One region of the Massilia sp. BKSP1R2A-1 genome, then DNA from elsewhere that is predicted to be linked to it. Evidence: riboswitches for the same ligand, from Rfam matches in the RefSeq annotation. Region 1 holds a riboswitch; the other holds the start of a gene.

Region 1 (7,560 bases):
CGAAAGCACAGCATGTCCATTCAATGGTTCCCGGGGCACATGAACGCGGCCAAGAAGGAAGCCGCCGAGCAGATGGAGAACACCGACCTGGTGATCGAAGTCCTCGACGCCCGCCTGCCCGAGGCGAGCTGCAACCCGCTGGTCGATGAACTGCGCAAGTTCCGCCAGCGTCCCAGCCTGAAAATCCTGAACAAGATCGACCTGGCCGACCCGGTCGCGACCGCCGCCTGGAAAGCCTATTACGAGGCCCAGGAAGGCGTGACCGCCTACCCGATGACGACCAAGAAGCCGGCGGACGTCGCGCGCATCCCCGAGATCTGCCAGTCGCTGGCCCCGCACCGCGGCGTGCCGACCAAGCCGCTGCGCATCATGATCATGGGCATCCCGAACGTCGGCAAGTCGACCCTGATGAACGCGCTGCTGAAAAAGCGGGTGGCGAAAGTCGGCGACGAGCCGGCCGTGACCAAGACCCAGCAGAAGCTCTACCTCGGCAAGCACATCGTGCTGGTCGACACCCCGGGCATGCTGTGGCCGAAGATCGCCATGGCCGGCGACGGCCTGATGCTGGCGGCCAGCCACGCGGTCGGTTCGAATGCCCTGATCGAGGAGGAGGTGGCCGAGTTCCTGGGCAACCTGCTGCTGGAGCGTTATCCCCACCTGCTGACGGCCCGCTACGGCTTCAAGACCGAGGGCCTGGACGGCATCGCCGTGATCGAGCAGGTGGCGGCGCGCCGGGGCTTCCGCATGCGCGGCGGCGACTTCGACTACGAGAAGGCGGCCCACGTGCTGCTGCACGACTACCGCACCGGGGCGCTGGGCAGGATCAGCCTGGAGACGCCGGAAACCCGCGCCGCGGCCCTGGCGCAGCACGCGGCCGAGATGGCGGAAAAGGCGCGCATCGCCGAAGAGAAGGCGGCCCTGAAGGCCGAGGAAGCGATGCGCGGCAAGCGCGGGACGTGATTTTGTAGGGTGGTCGGCTTCGCCGACCGCGCGTTCAACTCCCGTATGAATGGATGTGGCGCGAGCTGTTCACGTACTGTTTGAACGCGCGGACGGGGGACCCGTCCACCCTACCCGAACCGGAAGCTGGATACCGTCAGGCTGCCGAAGAAATCATCCTCGTGGTACACGCAGGCCGCCGCTTCGTCGGCGGCCGCGCCCGACGCCACCATCAGCGGCAGCAAGTGCTCCTCCCGCGGGTGCGCCACCCGCGCCATCGGCGCCTTGTCCCATCTCAATATCGCCGCGTTGCGCTCGTCCGGCGGCAGGGCCATCGTCTCCTGCAGCCACCCATCGAAGGCCCGCGAAGCAGCCGCTCCACCCGGACCGAATTGCCGCAGGTTGTGATACGACAGCCCGCTCCCGATGATGAGCACCCCTTCGTCACGCAGCGGCGCCAGCGCGCGCCCGGCCTCGATATGGGCCTGCGGGTCGAGATCGCGCCGCAGCGACAGCTGTACCACGGGCATTGCCGCTTCCGGATACACGGGGTAGAGCATCGAGAACGTCCCATGGTCGAAACCACGCTCCGGATCCAGCCCGGCCGGATGCCCGGCGGCGTTCAGGAGCGCCGCCACGCGGGCTGCCAGCGCCGGCTCGCCCGGCGCCGGATAGCTGATGCGGTAGGTATGCGGCGGAAAGCCGCCATAGTCGTAGATCATGCCGGGCGCTGCGCCTGACGACACCATGAAGCCCGGTGTCTCCCAGTGGCTGGTCACCACCAGCACCGCGCGCACCGCATCCGGTGCGTCACGCCGCATCGCCTGCAGCGAGGCTTCCAGTTTGTCGTAGGCGGGCCCGTATTGGTCCTTCATCCACGGCCAGGGGCCGCCGCCGTGGGACACGAAATAGGTAGGAAGAGTCATGGAGGCTCCGGCGAAACGACATCGAAGCCCCCATGGTAGCCCAGGACGGGAATCAGCGTGGGCGGGCCAGCTCGATCAGTCCGAACAGGCGGGCGCAGCGCATCCAGGCCAGGACCAGCACGGCCAGCTGGGCCAACGCGAGTCCGGCCAGGAAGCTGCCCGTGCCCAGCGCCGGCACGTTGATGCGCGCCACCGCCAGCAGCCCGGCCAGGCAGAGGCCCACGATCGTCACGCCGAAGTAGAAGCCGAGGATGGCCAGCGGCCGGCGCATCAGCAGGCGCAGGCCGGCGACCCAGGCCAGTACGGCCGAGGTGCGGCGGCGCTCCAGCGCCAGCTTGGCGCGTCCGAGGTCCAGGGTCGCGTGGGCCAGCAGGAGCAGCAGGGCGGCAACGATGGTGGCGCCGAGGCGCGCATTGTCGGCCGACGATTCGAGCACGCTCGACGCCGCGTGGTCGGCGGCGGCGTCGCCCGCGATCCCGGCCAGGAAGGCGGCCAGGCCGAGCGGCACGATGGCCCACAGCAGGGTGCGCAGCAGGCGGCCGTATTCCTGCACGCCGCCGGCGGCCAGGGCGGCGAAGCCCAGCGGCTTCGGCGCGCGCGCGGCCGTGATGGCGGCGCCGGTGAGGAGCGGCGACAGCAGCAGCGTCATCGCCAGGGCGACCACGGCCCCGCTGCCGAGCGCCGCGGCGAACTGCGGGTGCAGGCTGACCAGGTCGGTGATCGCGGCCAGGTCGAGGCGATGGGCATAGGCGGCCGCGCCCACGGTGTGGTCGAAGGCGGCGCCGAACATGCGCCACACCGGCAGGCTCGCCACCAGGGCGGGCAGCAGCAGGCCGAGCAGCCAGAGCAGCATCAGGCGCCATTGGAGGGCGGGGCGCAGGGCGCGCAGGAGGCCGCTTTTTGCGTCCGGCGCGGCGGCGTGGCCGGCCTGGGCCGATTCGAACGGCGAGATCGTTGGATGCATGGTCGTCATACGGTGGCGATGAAGGACAGGAGGAGTTGGACGAAGGCCATGGCGTCGCTGGCCCAGCGCGTCGAGGCGCTGCGGTCGGCGGCCAGGGCGCGGCTGTCGTCGAGCTTGTTGACGTCGAGGTAGTGGCTGCGGCGCGGGTCGAGTTCGGCCGACACGGCTTTCGCCGGTTTCACCCAGCTAAAGGTGCGCCATTTTTCCTCGCCCTGCCAGGTCACGGTCTCGCTGCTGCCGTCGGCGAAGCGCACCACCAGGGTCTGGGGGACGCTCGCGCCTTCGCGCCGCACCGTCACCTGGGTGCGGAAGGGGTAGGGGCCGCTGCCATCCTTGGCGTTCGGATTGGCTTTCTCCCAGTCCTTGCGCGCCTTGGCGATGCGCGCATCGAGCGCTGCCTCGGTTTCCTCGATCCGCTTGCCCTTCTCAAGGCGGGTGCCCGCCAGCGGCAGCACTTCCTCGCTGGCGATCGAGGCCACGCGGTCGTCCACGCGGGAGACGGCGTAGATCTGCTTCGCGAAGACTTCCTCGACCGCGGCGCGTTCGCCGCTGCCGTCGGCCAGGGCCTCGCGCAGGTCGGCCACGCTCGGGTGGCGGAACTTCCAGCGGCGGTAGTATTCCTTGAAGCCGCGTTCCATCGCCTCGCGTCCGATGCGTTCCTCGAGGTCGCGCATCACGAGTGCGGTACGGGTATAGACCGGGCCGATGCCCTGCAGGCGCTGCCAGGCATTCTGGCCGGGGGCGTCGGCGGGCCGGTCACGCGGGCTGGTGGCGCGCGTGATGTCGAAGGGATCGAAGACCGGGTCGATGCCGATGCGCTTGAAGAAGGCCGGCATCGGGTGGGCCTGCTGGCCGCGCTCGCGCAGCATGCGGCCGTCCCAGTACTCGTTCAGGCCCTCGTCCAGCATCGGCTCTTCGAACTCGTTGCTGGCCAGGATGCCGTAGAAGTAGCCGTGGCCGAACTCGTGGATGGTCACGCCCTCGAGCATGTACTCGTCGAGCGAGTTCTTCGCCACCTCGGCATGGCCGGATGCCGTGATGAAGGTCGGGTACTCCATCCCGCCCGCTTCCTCCGCGTTGTAGGGCGGGATCACCACCGTCAGCGTGCGGTAGGGGTAGGGGCCGAGGGTGCGCGAGAAGTAGGTCAGCGAATCCTTGGCCGCCTTCATGGCCGGCTTGGCGCTGGCCTCGTACTCGGGCGGGAACAGCACCTGCACCGTCACGGTCGGGCTGCCGGGGCCGGTCCAGGTCTCGACCAGGGGAGGGGCAGAGCGCTTGTCGGCGGTCCAGGCGAAATCGTGCACGTCATGCTGGACGTAGCGGCGCGTGACCATGCCGTTCTTCTCGCTCGGCGCGCCCTGCAGTTCGCCGGTGGCGCCGACGGTGTAGGCCTTGGGCACCGTCAGGCTGACGTCGTAGCTGCCGAAGTCGGCGTAGAACTCGGACTCCATGTGGAATTCGTGGGCGTTCCAGCGTGGCGCGGTGGCGCCGCGTTCGCCCGGCAGTTCCAGCACGGCGATCTTGGGGAACCACTGCGCCACCAGGTGGAAGCTGCCGAAGTAACCGGTGCGCGCTATCACGCGCGGCAGCTGGGTCTGGAAATCGATGTCGAGCGTCGTGCTGGCGCCCGGCGCCACCGCTTCCGGCAGGTCGAAGCGGGCCACGGTATGGTCGGTGGCCGGGCCGCCGTCGGGCTGGACGAAGCGCCACGGCACGCTTGCCGCGCCCTGGCGCACGCTGGCCAAGGCGATGTGGCCCCATTCGCCGTCCCTGATGTCGACGCCGCTGCGGAAGCCTTCGCCGCGGTGGCGCTGCTCGGTGAAGAAGGTGCTGCCGGCGCCCTCGAAGGCATTCATGTAGAGGTGGACGTAGACGCTGCGCACCGGCACCGCGCTGCGGTTGCGCCAGGTGAGGGCCTGCCGGCCCTTGATCAGGTGCTTGTCCGGGTCGAGCGTGGCCTCGATGCGGTAGCTGACCACGCGGTCCGACAAGGTGGCATGGTCGCCGGTGCGCACGCCGCCCCAGGCGGAGGGCGCGCTCGGCGTGGTGACGGCGGCCGCGTCGGGCGCGGCCAGCGCGATGCCGTCCAGCGAGGGTGTGGGGCTTGGCGCCGGCGCGTCGGCCTGGGCCAGCCAGGCAACAGCGCCGCCGGCCGCGAGCAAGGCGGCGGCGAGCACCGCGCGCAACTTGCTCCGTGCTTGGATATGCATGCAGGACTCCCTGTAATGACAATATTGTTTGAACGCGAATATAGCCAGAAGAGCAAAAAAACACCATGGGCATGCGATAGAACGCAGGATTTGAGGATGGACGCGCAAAAAACGCGACAAGGCTTGTCAGGTTATAATCGCGGCCGTTCTGGTGCCCGCGCAGGCGATCCGCCTGCACAGTTAAACGGGAAACACGAGGCAAAGGCGCTGCGCGCCCGCGCCGAGGTGTGCTGCCCCCGCAACGGTCAACAAGCGTCACCGCCTGATAGAAACCCTGTTTGGCGCGGTGACAGGCTGTCTCAATAACCACTGTGCATTGCATAGGAAGGTGGGACAGTCCGTCTTGCAAGCCCGGATACCGGCCAGGACAGGGGGAAGCGCGCATGCGGCAGGGCCGGTGCTGCGTCTTCCGTTGACTCCGGTGTGCGGGGACGCAGGCCGGTGCTTTTACCGAGAACATCCACAATGAATTTTGCTGCCTTCCCAAGCAGCGCGCCGGCCATCAAGCCGCTCGCGCTGGCCTGCGCCTTTTCCCTTTCCATCCTCGCCGCGAACGCCTTCGCCCAGGACACGGCCGTTCCCGAGATCGTCGTCACCGGCGCGCGCTTCCCCGCCCAGGTCTCGCTCGCGCCGATCGGCGCCACCGTCATCACGGCGGAGGACATCCGCCGCGCCGGCGCTACGGACGTGAATGCCGCGATCCGCAAGATCGGCGGCGTGTTCGGCCGCCAGAGCCTGGACGGCTCGCCCGACTTCGCCCTCGACCTGCGCGGCTTCGGCTCCAACGGCAGCCAGAACATGGTGGTGCTGGTCGACGGCGTGCGCATGAACGAGAACGAACTGGCCGGCCCGGTGCTGTCCTCGATTCCCGTGGACACCGTCGAGCGCATCGAGATCCAGCGCGGCGGCAGCAGCGTGCTGTACGGCGAAGGCGCGACCGGCGGCGTGATCAACATCATCACCAGACGCGGTACGCAAGCCGGCTACCACGGCTCCGTGGTGCTGGAAGCCGGCCGCTTCGACCAGTACGATGCGCGCGCGTCCGTCCGCCATGGCGAGGGCCCGCTGTCCTTCGACCTGGCCGCCGCGCGCCAGGGTACCGACAACTACCGCGACAACAACGAATTCCGCCAGAAGACCTTCAGCGGCGGCTTCCAGTGGGCCGCGAACGACGCCCGCATGGGCCTGCGCGTGGAGAGCGCACGCCAGGACATGCGCTTCCCGGGGTCGCTGAGCTATGAACAGTTCGAAGCCAATCCGCGCCAGACCCTGACCCCGAAGGACTTCGGCGCCCTGTCCAGCGACCGCGTGACGGCCTTCGCCGAGAAGCGCGTCGACAACGTGGAATTCGCGGCCGAGCTGGCCCACCGCGAGCGCAAGGTCGAATCGACCTACGACTTCGGCGGCTTCCTCTCCGCCGCGACCTACGACACCCGCCACACCCAGTTCTCGCCGCGCATGCGCCACAGCGCCAACCTGGGCGCCGGCCTGAACGAATTCGTCGCCGGCGTCGACCTGAGCCGCTGGGAGCGTGCCACCAGCCTCGGCTCGGATGCGCGCCAGACTTCGGAAGCCTACTACCTGCGCGACGAGATGCGCTTCGGCGGCGCCGCCAATGCCCGCCTGGCGCTGGGCGCGCGCCACGAGCGCTTCGAGAAGAAAGAGACCAACGCCGCGCTGGCGGTGCCGACCGGCACCCAGACGGTGAACGCCTGGAGCGCGGAAGGCAGCGTCGACGTGGCAGCGAACGTCACCGTGCATGCCAAGGCCGGCCGCAGCTACCGCCTGCCGAATGCCGACGAGAACGGCTACCGTTCCAGCGTCGGCCTGCTCGACGTCCAGACCTCGCGCGACCTCGAGCTGGGCGTGACTGCCGGCACCGACGCCCGCCGCATCGCCGCACGCGTGTTCCGCCACCGCCTGAAGAACGAGATCTTCTACGATCCGACCCTGGGCGGCGGCTGGGGCGCCAACACCAACCTCGACCCGACCCGCCGCCAGGGCCTGGAAGTCGAAGGCCAGATGGCGATCGGCCAGGCGCTGCGCCTGACCGGCCAGTGGCAGCGCGTGGACGCCGAGTTCACCGAGGGCCCGAACGCGGGCCGCGAGATGGTGCTGGTGCCGAAGAACGTCGTGACCGCGCGCCTGGCCTGGGTGGCCGCCGGCCCGCACAGCGCCGACATCGGCGCCCAATGGGTCGACCGCCAGCGTTACGGCAGCGACTTCAGCAACAGCTGCAGCACGCGCATGCCGTCCTTCACGACGATCGACGCCCGCTACGCCTACCGCACCGGTCCCTGGGAAGTCGCGGTCAGCGGCCTGAACCTGGCCGACCGCCAGTACTTCAGCAATGCCTTCGGCTGCCGTTCGGGCATCTACCCGAGCGACGGCCGCCAGCTGAAGCTGGCGCTGCGCTACGACTTCTGATGCGCAGACTGACGCGCTTCGCCGCCGCCGTGCTGCTGGCCTGCGCCGCAGCCACGGTGCAGGCCGCCCCGGTGACCGTGGTCGACGACGCCGG
Region 2 (7,560 bases), on a different contig from region 1:
CTGGCGCGCCAGCCAGCCGAGCAGGGGAATATCGCGCAGCGAGGACGCCACCATCCTGGCATGGCCCTCGCTGGCGATGCGGTTGGCCAGCACGCCGGCCATCTCCACCGGACCGTAGTCGCGCAGCCCGCGCGCCACCGCGCCGGCGGTCTGCGCCATCGCGGACGCGTCGATCACCGCGAGCACGGGAATGCCGAACTCGCGCGACAGGTCGGCCGCGGAAGGCGAGCCGTCGTACAGGCCCATCACGCCCTCGACCAGGATGGCGTCGGCCTCGCGCGCCGCATCGTGCAGGCGGCGCCGGCATTCGTCCACGCCGACCATCCACAGGTCGAGCGTGTGCACCGGCGCGCCGGAGGCGCGTTCGAGCAGCATCGGGTCGATGAAGTCCGGACCGCACTTGAAGACGCGCACGCGCTGGCCCTGGCGCACCAGCTTGCGCGCCAGCGCGGCGGTGACGCTGGTCTTGCCCTGGCCGGACGACATTGCCGCGACCAGTACGGCGCGTGCCCCGTTATCCCGGTTTTGCTCGGTCATTTACCACTCCGTTCCGGCCTGCGCCGCGATGCCCGCCTTGAAGGCGTGCTTGACCACGTTCATTTCGGTGACCGTGTCTGCCACCGCGACCAGTTCCGGCGGCGCCGCGCGGCCGGTCACCACCACGTGCTGCATCACGGGACGGTCGAGCAGGTCGGCGATCACGGTGTGCACGTCGAGGTACTTGTACTTGAGCGCGATGTTCAGTTCGTCCAGCACCACCATGCCGTAGGCGGGATCGCGCAGGAAGCGGCGCGCCTGCTCCCAGGCTTCGTTCGCCTTGGCGATGTCGCGCTCGCGGTCCTGGGTCTCCCAGGTATAGCCTTCGCCCATGGCGTGGAAGCTGACTTCGTCCGGGAAGCGCCGCAGGAATTTTTCTTCTCCCGTCGACATCGCGCCCTTGATGAACTGGACCACGCCCACCTTCATGCCATGGCCCAGCGCCCGCGTCACCATGCCGAAGGCGCTCGAGCTCTTGCCCTTGCCGTTGCCCGTATTGACGATGATGATGCCGATTTCCTTGTCGGCGGCGGCAATTTTTGCATCGATGACGGCCTTCTTGCGCTCCATGCGCTGGCGGTGGCGCTCGTTCAGCGCGTCGATTTCGGAGGAGTTCAGCTCGTTCATGGGGTGGCCTCGTGAGGAAGGAAGATGCGGCGGCCGCCGTGCTCGAGCATGTCGATCGGGTGGCCGAGGTAGTCGCCCAGCAGGGCGGGCTGCATGGTCTCCTCGATGGGACCGGCCTGCCAGCGGCCGTCGCCCATGAGCAGCAGCGCGTGGGTGGAAATGCGGTAGGCGAGATTCAGGTCGTGGCCGATCATGACGACGATCTTTCCCTGTTCGCGGCAAAGACGGGCCAGCAGGGCCATGACGCTGACCTGGTGCGCCAGGTCGAGGGCATTGGCCGGCTCGTCCAGCAGCAGCAGCGGGGTGTCCTGGGCCAGCAGCGCGGCGATCGCGACCCGCTGGCGCTCGCCGCCGGACAGGGTGCGCACGTCGCGCTCGGCCAGCTCGGCGACTTCCATCGAGGCGAGCGCCGTCATCGCGGCCTGGTGGTCGTCGCTGCCCTCCCAGTAGCGGTTGGCGTGATAGGGATGGCGCGCCGACAGCACGGTTTCGATGACGCTGTACGAGAAGGCATCGTGGCGCGACTGCGCCAGGAAGGCGCGCTGGCGCGCCAGTTCTTCGGGGGGCCACTGGTCCAGCGCGCGGCCGCCGACATGGACGGCGCCGGCATCGGGACGGTGCAGGCCTGCGAGCGTGCGCAGCAGGGTGCTCTTGCCGGCGCCGTTGCGGCCGATGATGCTCCAGCATTCGCCCGGGCGCGCCGCCCAGTCGAGCTGCCGCAGCAGGGTGCGCTTGCCGAGCCGCAGGTCGAGATGTTCGGCTCTGATCATGTCACTTCCTCAGCCGGTGCAGTTGATAGAGGAATACCGGCGCGCCGATGATCGCCGTGATCGCGCCCACCGGCAGCTGCTGCGGCGCGATGATGGTGCGCGCGAGCGTATCGCACAGCACCAGGAAGCCCCCGCCCGCCAGCACCGCCGACGGGATCAGGACCCGGTGGTCGGGGCCGAAGGCGAAGCGGCAGGCATGCGGGATGATCAGGCCGACGAATCCGACCGAGCCGGCGCTGGTCACGGCGCTGGCGGTCAGGACGCCGGAGACGAAGAACAGTCCCTTGCGCAGGCGGCCGACGCGGATGCCCAGCGTGGCGGCCGCTTCCGCATGCAGCGCGACCACGTTCATGGCGCGCGCGCTGCGCAGCGCATACAGCAGCGCGCCGCCCAGCACGATCCAGGGCGCCAGACGCAGCGGCGCGCCGGCGAGGTCGCCGATCATCCAGAAGATCATGCTGCGCAGCCTGCCTTCCGGCGCGATCGACAGCATCAGGGTGATCAGGGCCATGCAGGCCGAGGACAGGATCACGCCGGTCAGCAGCAGCATCGAGGTGCCGCCCTCGACAGCCAGGCCGCCGCGCATGTCGCGCCGGGCCAGCAGGTAGAGCAGCATCGATACCCCGACCGCACCGCCCAGCGCGGCCATGTCGACGATGAAGGCGGTCGCCATCATGAGCAGCGCGAACAGCGCGCCGACCGAGGCGCCGGCCGAGATCCCGAGCACATAGGGGTCGGCCAGCGGGTTGCGCAGGAGCGCCTGCATCATCACGCCCGCGAGGGCGAGCGCGCCGCCGGTGACGAAGGCCGTCAGGGCACGGCTGGCGCGCAGCTCGATCAGCGAGGCGGCCAGCGTCCCGCTTTCGCCGCGCGCCAGCTGGCGCAGGGCGTCGGGCACGTCCGCCAGCGGGACGGAGATCGAGCCCGTCATGCCGGCAAACAGCAGGCTGGCGACGGCGCACAGCAGCAGCACGCCGATGACGAGCGTGGCGCGCTGGCGGAGCAGGAAGGCTGGGTGATGCATGCGTCTCCTCTCGATGGTGCGTCCGGTCAGCGCATACCGTAGCGCAGCGCGGCGAACCAGGTGCGGCCGCTGGTGCCATAGAAGCGCGCCAGTTCGTACTGCTTGTCCGTCACGTTGTTGAGGCGTACCAGCAGCGACAGGTCGGGCGTGACCTGCCAGCTAGTGTACAGGTTGAGCAGCCCATAGCCGCCCAGCGGGCGCAGGTTGGCGGCGTCGTTGAAGCGCCTGCCGGACAGCTGCAGTTCCGCGCCCGTCTTGACGGGGCCGAAGCTGGTGTCGGCGGCGAACTTGGCGTGCTTCTTCGAACGGCGCAGCAACTGCTTGCCCGTGGTTTCGTCGGTCGGGTCCTGCCAGTCCAGGCTGCCGTGCAGATTGATTGCCGCGAGACGGGTCCGGGCTGCCAGCGTCACGCCTTCCAGCTTGGCCTCGTTGACGTTATAGGCGCAGCTGCCGATGCCGGTGCCCGGGCACGGCGTGCTCGAGACGATCATGTCGGTCAGGCGGTTACGGTAGTAGCTCGCATCGAGCTGCACGCGGCCGCCATCGTAGTGCAGCCCCGCTTCGCGGTTGCGGCCCTTCTCGGGCTTGTTGGTCTCCAGGCCGTAGCCGGGGTAGTACAGCTCGTTGAAGGTCGGTGCGCGGAAGCTCGTGCCGACGCTGGCGGTCGCGCGCAGGCCATTGCCGAGCTCAATGCCGTAACCGGCGGCGCCCGTGATCTTGTTCCCGTAGACCGAGCGATCGTGGCGGGCGCTCAGGTCGAGCAGGTGAGCGCCGCGCCGGGCCGAGTAGGCGGCCGCATAGGAGTTGGTGATCCGCGCGCGGTTCAAGGCGCGGCTGGAACTGGACTCGACGTCTTCCTTGCGGTGGCTGTAGAGCAGCTGCAGCGTGTCGGCGCCAATGGCGATGGCGTTCTGCCAGGTGAGCTCGTCCTGGCGGGTTTCGATCTGGCTGCGGCCGGACGCGGTGGCGTTGGTGAAGCTGCCCAGCTGGTCCCGTGAAGCCGCGTACTGCAGGGTGCTGCGCCAGTTGGCGCTGACCTGGCTGCTCGCATGGACGGCGGCCGTGTTGAGTTCCTGCTCGTTGTGGGTGTCGTAGCTGCCGGCGCCGCTGTCGTACTGGGCGCGCAGGGCGCTGTGCAGGAGCTGGGCGCCCACCTCCAGCCCAGGAGCCACGGTATAGGACAGCTGGCCGTTGGCGCTGCGGCGGCGGTAGCCGTCTTCGTCCGGGTTGAAGCCGGAAGCGCCCGGCCGGGTGGACGAGAAGCCGTCGGCATCTTCGTAGCCGGCGGTGAAGGCATAGCGCAAGCCGCCGCCCGAACCGGAGACGGTGCTGGCGGCCGCGCGCGTGGCGTTGCTGCCGGCGCCGAGCGAGGCGGTGACGACCGGACCGCCTTCGCCCTTGCGCGTGAAGACCTGGATGACGCCGCCGATCGCGTCGGCGCCGTACAGCGTCGTCAGCGGACCATAGACGATCTCGATGCGCTCGATGGCGGACAGGGGAATCGCGTTCCAGGCCGCGGTGCCGCTGGTCGAGGAGCCGACGCGCACGCCGTCGAGCAGGACCACGACCTGGTTGGCGTTGGAGCCGCGCAGGTAGACGTCGGTGGAGGCGCCCGGGCCGCCGTTGCGGGTGATCTCGATGCCGCGCTGGCGCTGCAGGATGTCGGCCACCGAACCGGCGCCGGAGCGTGCGATCTCTTCGGCGTGGATGACGGTGGTATCGGCGATCACGTCATGCGCGCGCTGCGGCATGCGGTTGGCGGTGACGACGACCGTGTCGGCGCTGGTCTGGGCGAAAGAAGGGAGAGTGAAGACGAATGCGAGCGAGCACGCAGCCGCCAGCCGTGTTACAGGAAGATTCATGAAATGTTCACGTCAAGGACAACCAGCCGACGTCCCCGTAGGCCAGATTGAACAGAAGCGCGGCATGGCCACGCTTCCACCTTTTGGCCGGTATCCGGGCTGGCAAGTGTGGCCGTCCGACCTTCCCATGCAAATCGCACAGTGGTCATGGAGGACGGTTCGCCGCGGACTCTTTCGAGCGCGGCACTTGCTTACCGTTGCGGGGGCAGCACACCTTGGCCTTGTTGAAGGGCTTCGTGTTTCCCGTTTAACTGCGCCTGTGAATACAGGCGCGAGCACCAAAACGCCGACATTATACGTGAGCGCGACGCGGTGTTGTCAGTCCTTCAGCATGATGATGCCGCCATAGTCGATGCGGTGTGCTTCGGAGGCCGCGCGCAGCGCCGCCTGTTCGATGCTGCCGCCGGCGTGGAGGGCGGCGAGCAGGCGCATGCTGCCCGCGTGGCAGACGAGCAGGGCGCGCGGGTGACGTGTTTCGCGCAGCGCGTCGAAGCATGCGGCCACGCGGCGGGCGACATCCATGACGCTCTCTCCGCCGCCGGGCCGGTAGTGCAGCAGGTCGGCGCTCCAGGCGTCTACCTCGGCGCGGGGGATGGCGTCCCAGGGCTGCATCTCCCAGGCGCCGAAGTCCATCTCGGCCAGGCGCGCGTCGAAGGTGACGGGCGCGCCCAGCTGCGCCGCGAGCTCGGCGCAGCGCCTGAGCGGGCTGGCGAAGACAGGCAGGTCGCCGGGCAGCCCGGCTTCACGCAGGCCCTGGGCGACGGCGGCGATCGCGGAGGGCGAGGCGGCGACGTCGCTGCGGCCATAGCAGATGCCGGGGGCGACTTCGGGCTGTGGATGGCGGACGAGGACCAGCTCCATGGCTAGCCGAGGGTGGCCAGGATGGCGATGTAGGCGACCGCTTCCGCCAGTTGCTGCACGGCGCCGAGGCAGTCGCCGGTATAGCCTCCGATGCGGCGGCTGAATTTGCGGGCCAGCCACCAGGTGGCGATCACGCAGGCCAGCAGTGCGGCAAGCACGGCTTGCGCTGAGAGCAGGCCGCCTGCGAGCAGCAGGGCTGCGGCCAGGGCAACCGTCAGCAGAGCGATGCAGAACTCGGCAGTGGACATGCGTTCGGCCAGCGGCTTGGCCTTGCCTTCCGCGCGTGAGTATTCCATGCGCCAGATGAGCGAGGTCGCGCACAGGCGTGACAGCGGGTGGGCCAGCAGCATGGCGCCGATGGCGCTGGTCAAGGGCAGCGTCGCAAGCGCCGTGACTTTCGTGCCCAGCATGCACACGACGCCGATCGCACCGTAGGCGCCGACGCGCGAGTCCTTCATGATCTCCAGCACGCGCTCGCGCGTCATGCCGCCGCCAAGACCGTCACAGGTGTCGGCGAAGCCGTCTTCGTGGAAGGCGCCGGTGATGTAGATGGTGGCCGCGGTCGAGAGCACCGCGGCCACCGGTGCCGGCAGCACGAGGGCGCAGGCTCCGTAGACGGCGGCGCCGATCATGCCCACCACGACGCCGACGAGCGGGAAGTAGCGGGAGGCGTGGTGCAGCCAGTCCTGCTCGAATCCGACCCAGCGCGGGATCGGCAGGCGGGTGAAGAACTGCAGGGCGACGAAGAACAGGCGCAGTTGCTGCATCTTACTGGCCGCTGGTACTGACCGAGGCCGATGCGAAGGTGGCCATCTCGTTCAGGAAGTTCGCAGCCGCATGCAGCAGGGGCAGGGCAAGCGCGCTGCCGGTGCCTTCGCCCAGGCGCAGGCCGAGTTTCAGGAGCGGGCGGGCGCCCAGGCTCTCGAGCATCATGCGGTGGCCGTTCTCGTCCGAGCAGTGGGCGAACACGCAGTAGTCGAGGATGGCCGGCTGCAGGCGCGCCGCGACCAGCAAGGCGCTGGTGACGATGAAGCCGTCGATCAGCAGCACCTTGCGCAGCTCTGCTGCTTTCAGCATGGCGCCGACCATCATGCCGATCTCGAAACCGCCGAAGGTGGCCAGCACCTCGAGCGGCGAGGTGGCGCCTGCATGCCTGTCGACGGCGGCGGCGATGACCTGCTGCTTGCGTGCGATCCCTTCGCCCGAGAGGCCCGTGCCGGCGCCCACGCATTGGGACAGCGGCAGCCTGGTGAGCTTGTGCATGAGGGCCGCGGCCGCAGTGGTATTGCCGATACCCATTTCGCCGAAGCCGACGACGTTGCCCGGCAGGTCGCGCATCAGGGCCATGCCGTGCTCGAGCGCGGTATCCAGTTCCTGCGGCGACATCGCGGCCTCCTGGGCGAAGTTGCGGGTCCCGCGGCCCACCTTGCAGTCGACCAGGCCGGCGCGCGGGCCGAAGTCGTGGTTCACGCCGGCGTCCACGACGTGCAGGGCGCAGCCGTTCTGGCGAGCGAATACATTGATGGCGGCGCCGTCCGCCAGGAAGTTCTCCACCATCTGCCAGGTCACGTCTTGCGGATAGGCCGAGACGCCTTCCGCTACCACGCCGTGGTCGCCCGCGAAGACGAGGATGGCCGGCTGATCGATGCTGATCCTTGTCGAGCATTGGATCAGGCCGAGCTGCGCGGCAAGCTCTTCCAGGCGTCCCAGGCTGCCCAGCGGCTTCGTCTTGTTATTGATGGCCGCGAGCAGGGCTTGCGAAAGGGCCGCGTCCGCGGTCGGGGCGATGGATGGGATCTGCATTGCCAGGAAGATAAGGTGGAAAAAACGCGACGATAACATAGTCGCAGGCGTTGTAAGTCGCCTCGCCGTTTGCTAT

What was found. Region 1 has a riboswitch for cobalamin ahead of ACQ7JA_RS00235 (TonB-dependent receptor family protein). Riboswitches for the same ligand answer to the same signal wherever they lie in the genome.
Region 2: it holds a riboswitch for cobalamin, as region 1 does, so the genes downstream of both, ACQ7JA_RS24675 (TonB-dependent receptor domain-containing protein) here and ACQ7JA_RS00235 (TonB-dependent receptor family protein) in region 1, are expected to answer to the same signal.

The regions. Positions count from the first base shown of each region.
Region 1 covers NZ_JBOBRE010000001.1:50,005-57,564, forward strand. Annotated here, with positions in the region: gene ylqF (ribosome biogenesis GTPase YlqF) at 13-960, shown strand; gene ACQ7JA_RS00220 (DODA-type extradiol aromatic ring-opening family dioxygenase) at 1,071-1,865, opposite strand; gene ACQ7JA_RS00225 (hypothetical protein) at 1,918-2,829, opposite strand; gene ACQ7JA_RS00230 (M1 family metallopeptidase) at 2,835-5,039, opposite strand; cobalamin riboswitch at 5,172-5,420, shown strand; gene ACQ7JA_RS00235 (TonB-dependent receptor family protein) at 5,505-7,466, shown strand; gene ACQ7JA_RS00240 (cobalamin-binding protein) at 7,466-7,560, shown strand, end outside.
Region 2 covers NZ_JBOBRE010000025.1:334-7,893, reverse strand. Annotated here, with positions in the region: gene ACQ7JA_RS24695 (cobyrinate a,c-diamide synthase) at 1-537, opposite strand, end outside; gene cobO (cob(I)yrinic acid a,c-diamide adenosyltransferase) at 538-1,164, opposite strand; gene ACQ7JA_RS24685 (ABC transporter ATP-binding protein) at 1,161-1,934, opposite strand; gene ACQ7JA_RS24680 (FecCD family ABC transporter permease) at 1,936-2,958, opposite strand; gene ACQ7JA_RS24675 (TonB-dependent receptor domain-containing protein) at 2,985-4,820, opposite strand; cobalamin riboswitch at 4,889-5,118, opposite strand; gene cobC (alpha-ribazole phosphatase family protein) at 5,139-5,681, opposite strand; gene ACQ7JA_RS24665 (adenosylcobinamide-GDP ribazoletransferase) at 5,684-6,448, opposite strand; gene cobT (nicotinate-nucleotide--dimethylbenzimidazole phosphoribosyltransferase) at 6,450-7,484, opposite strand.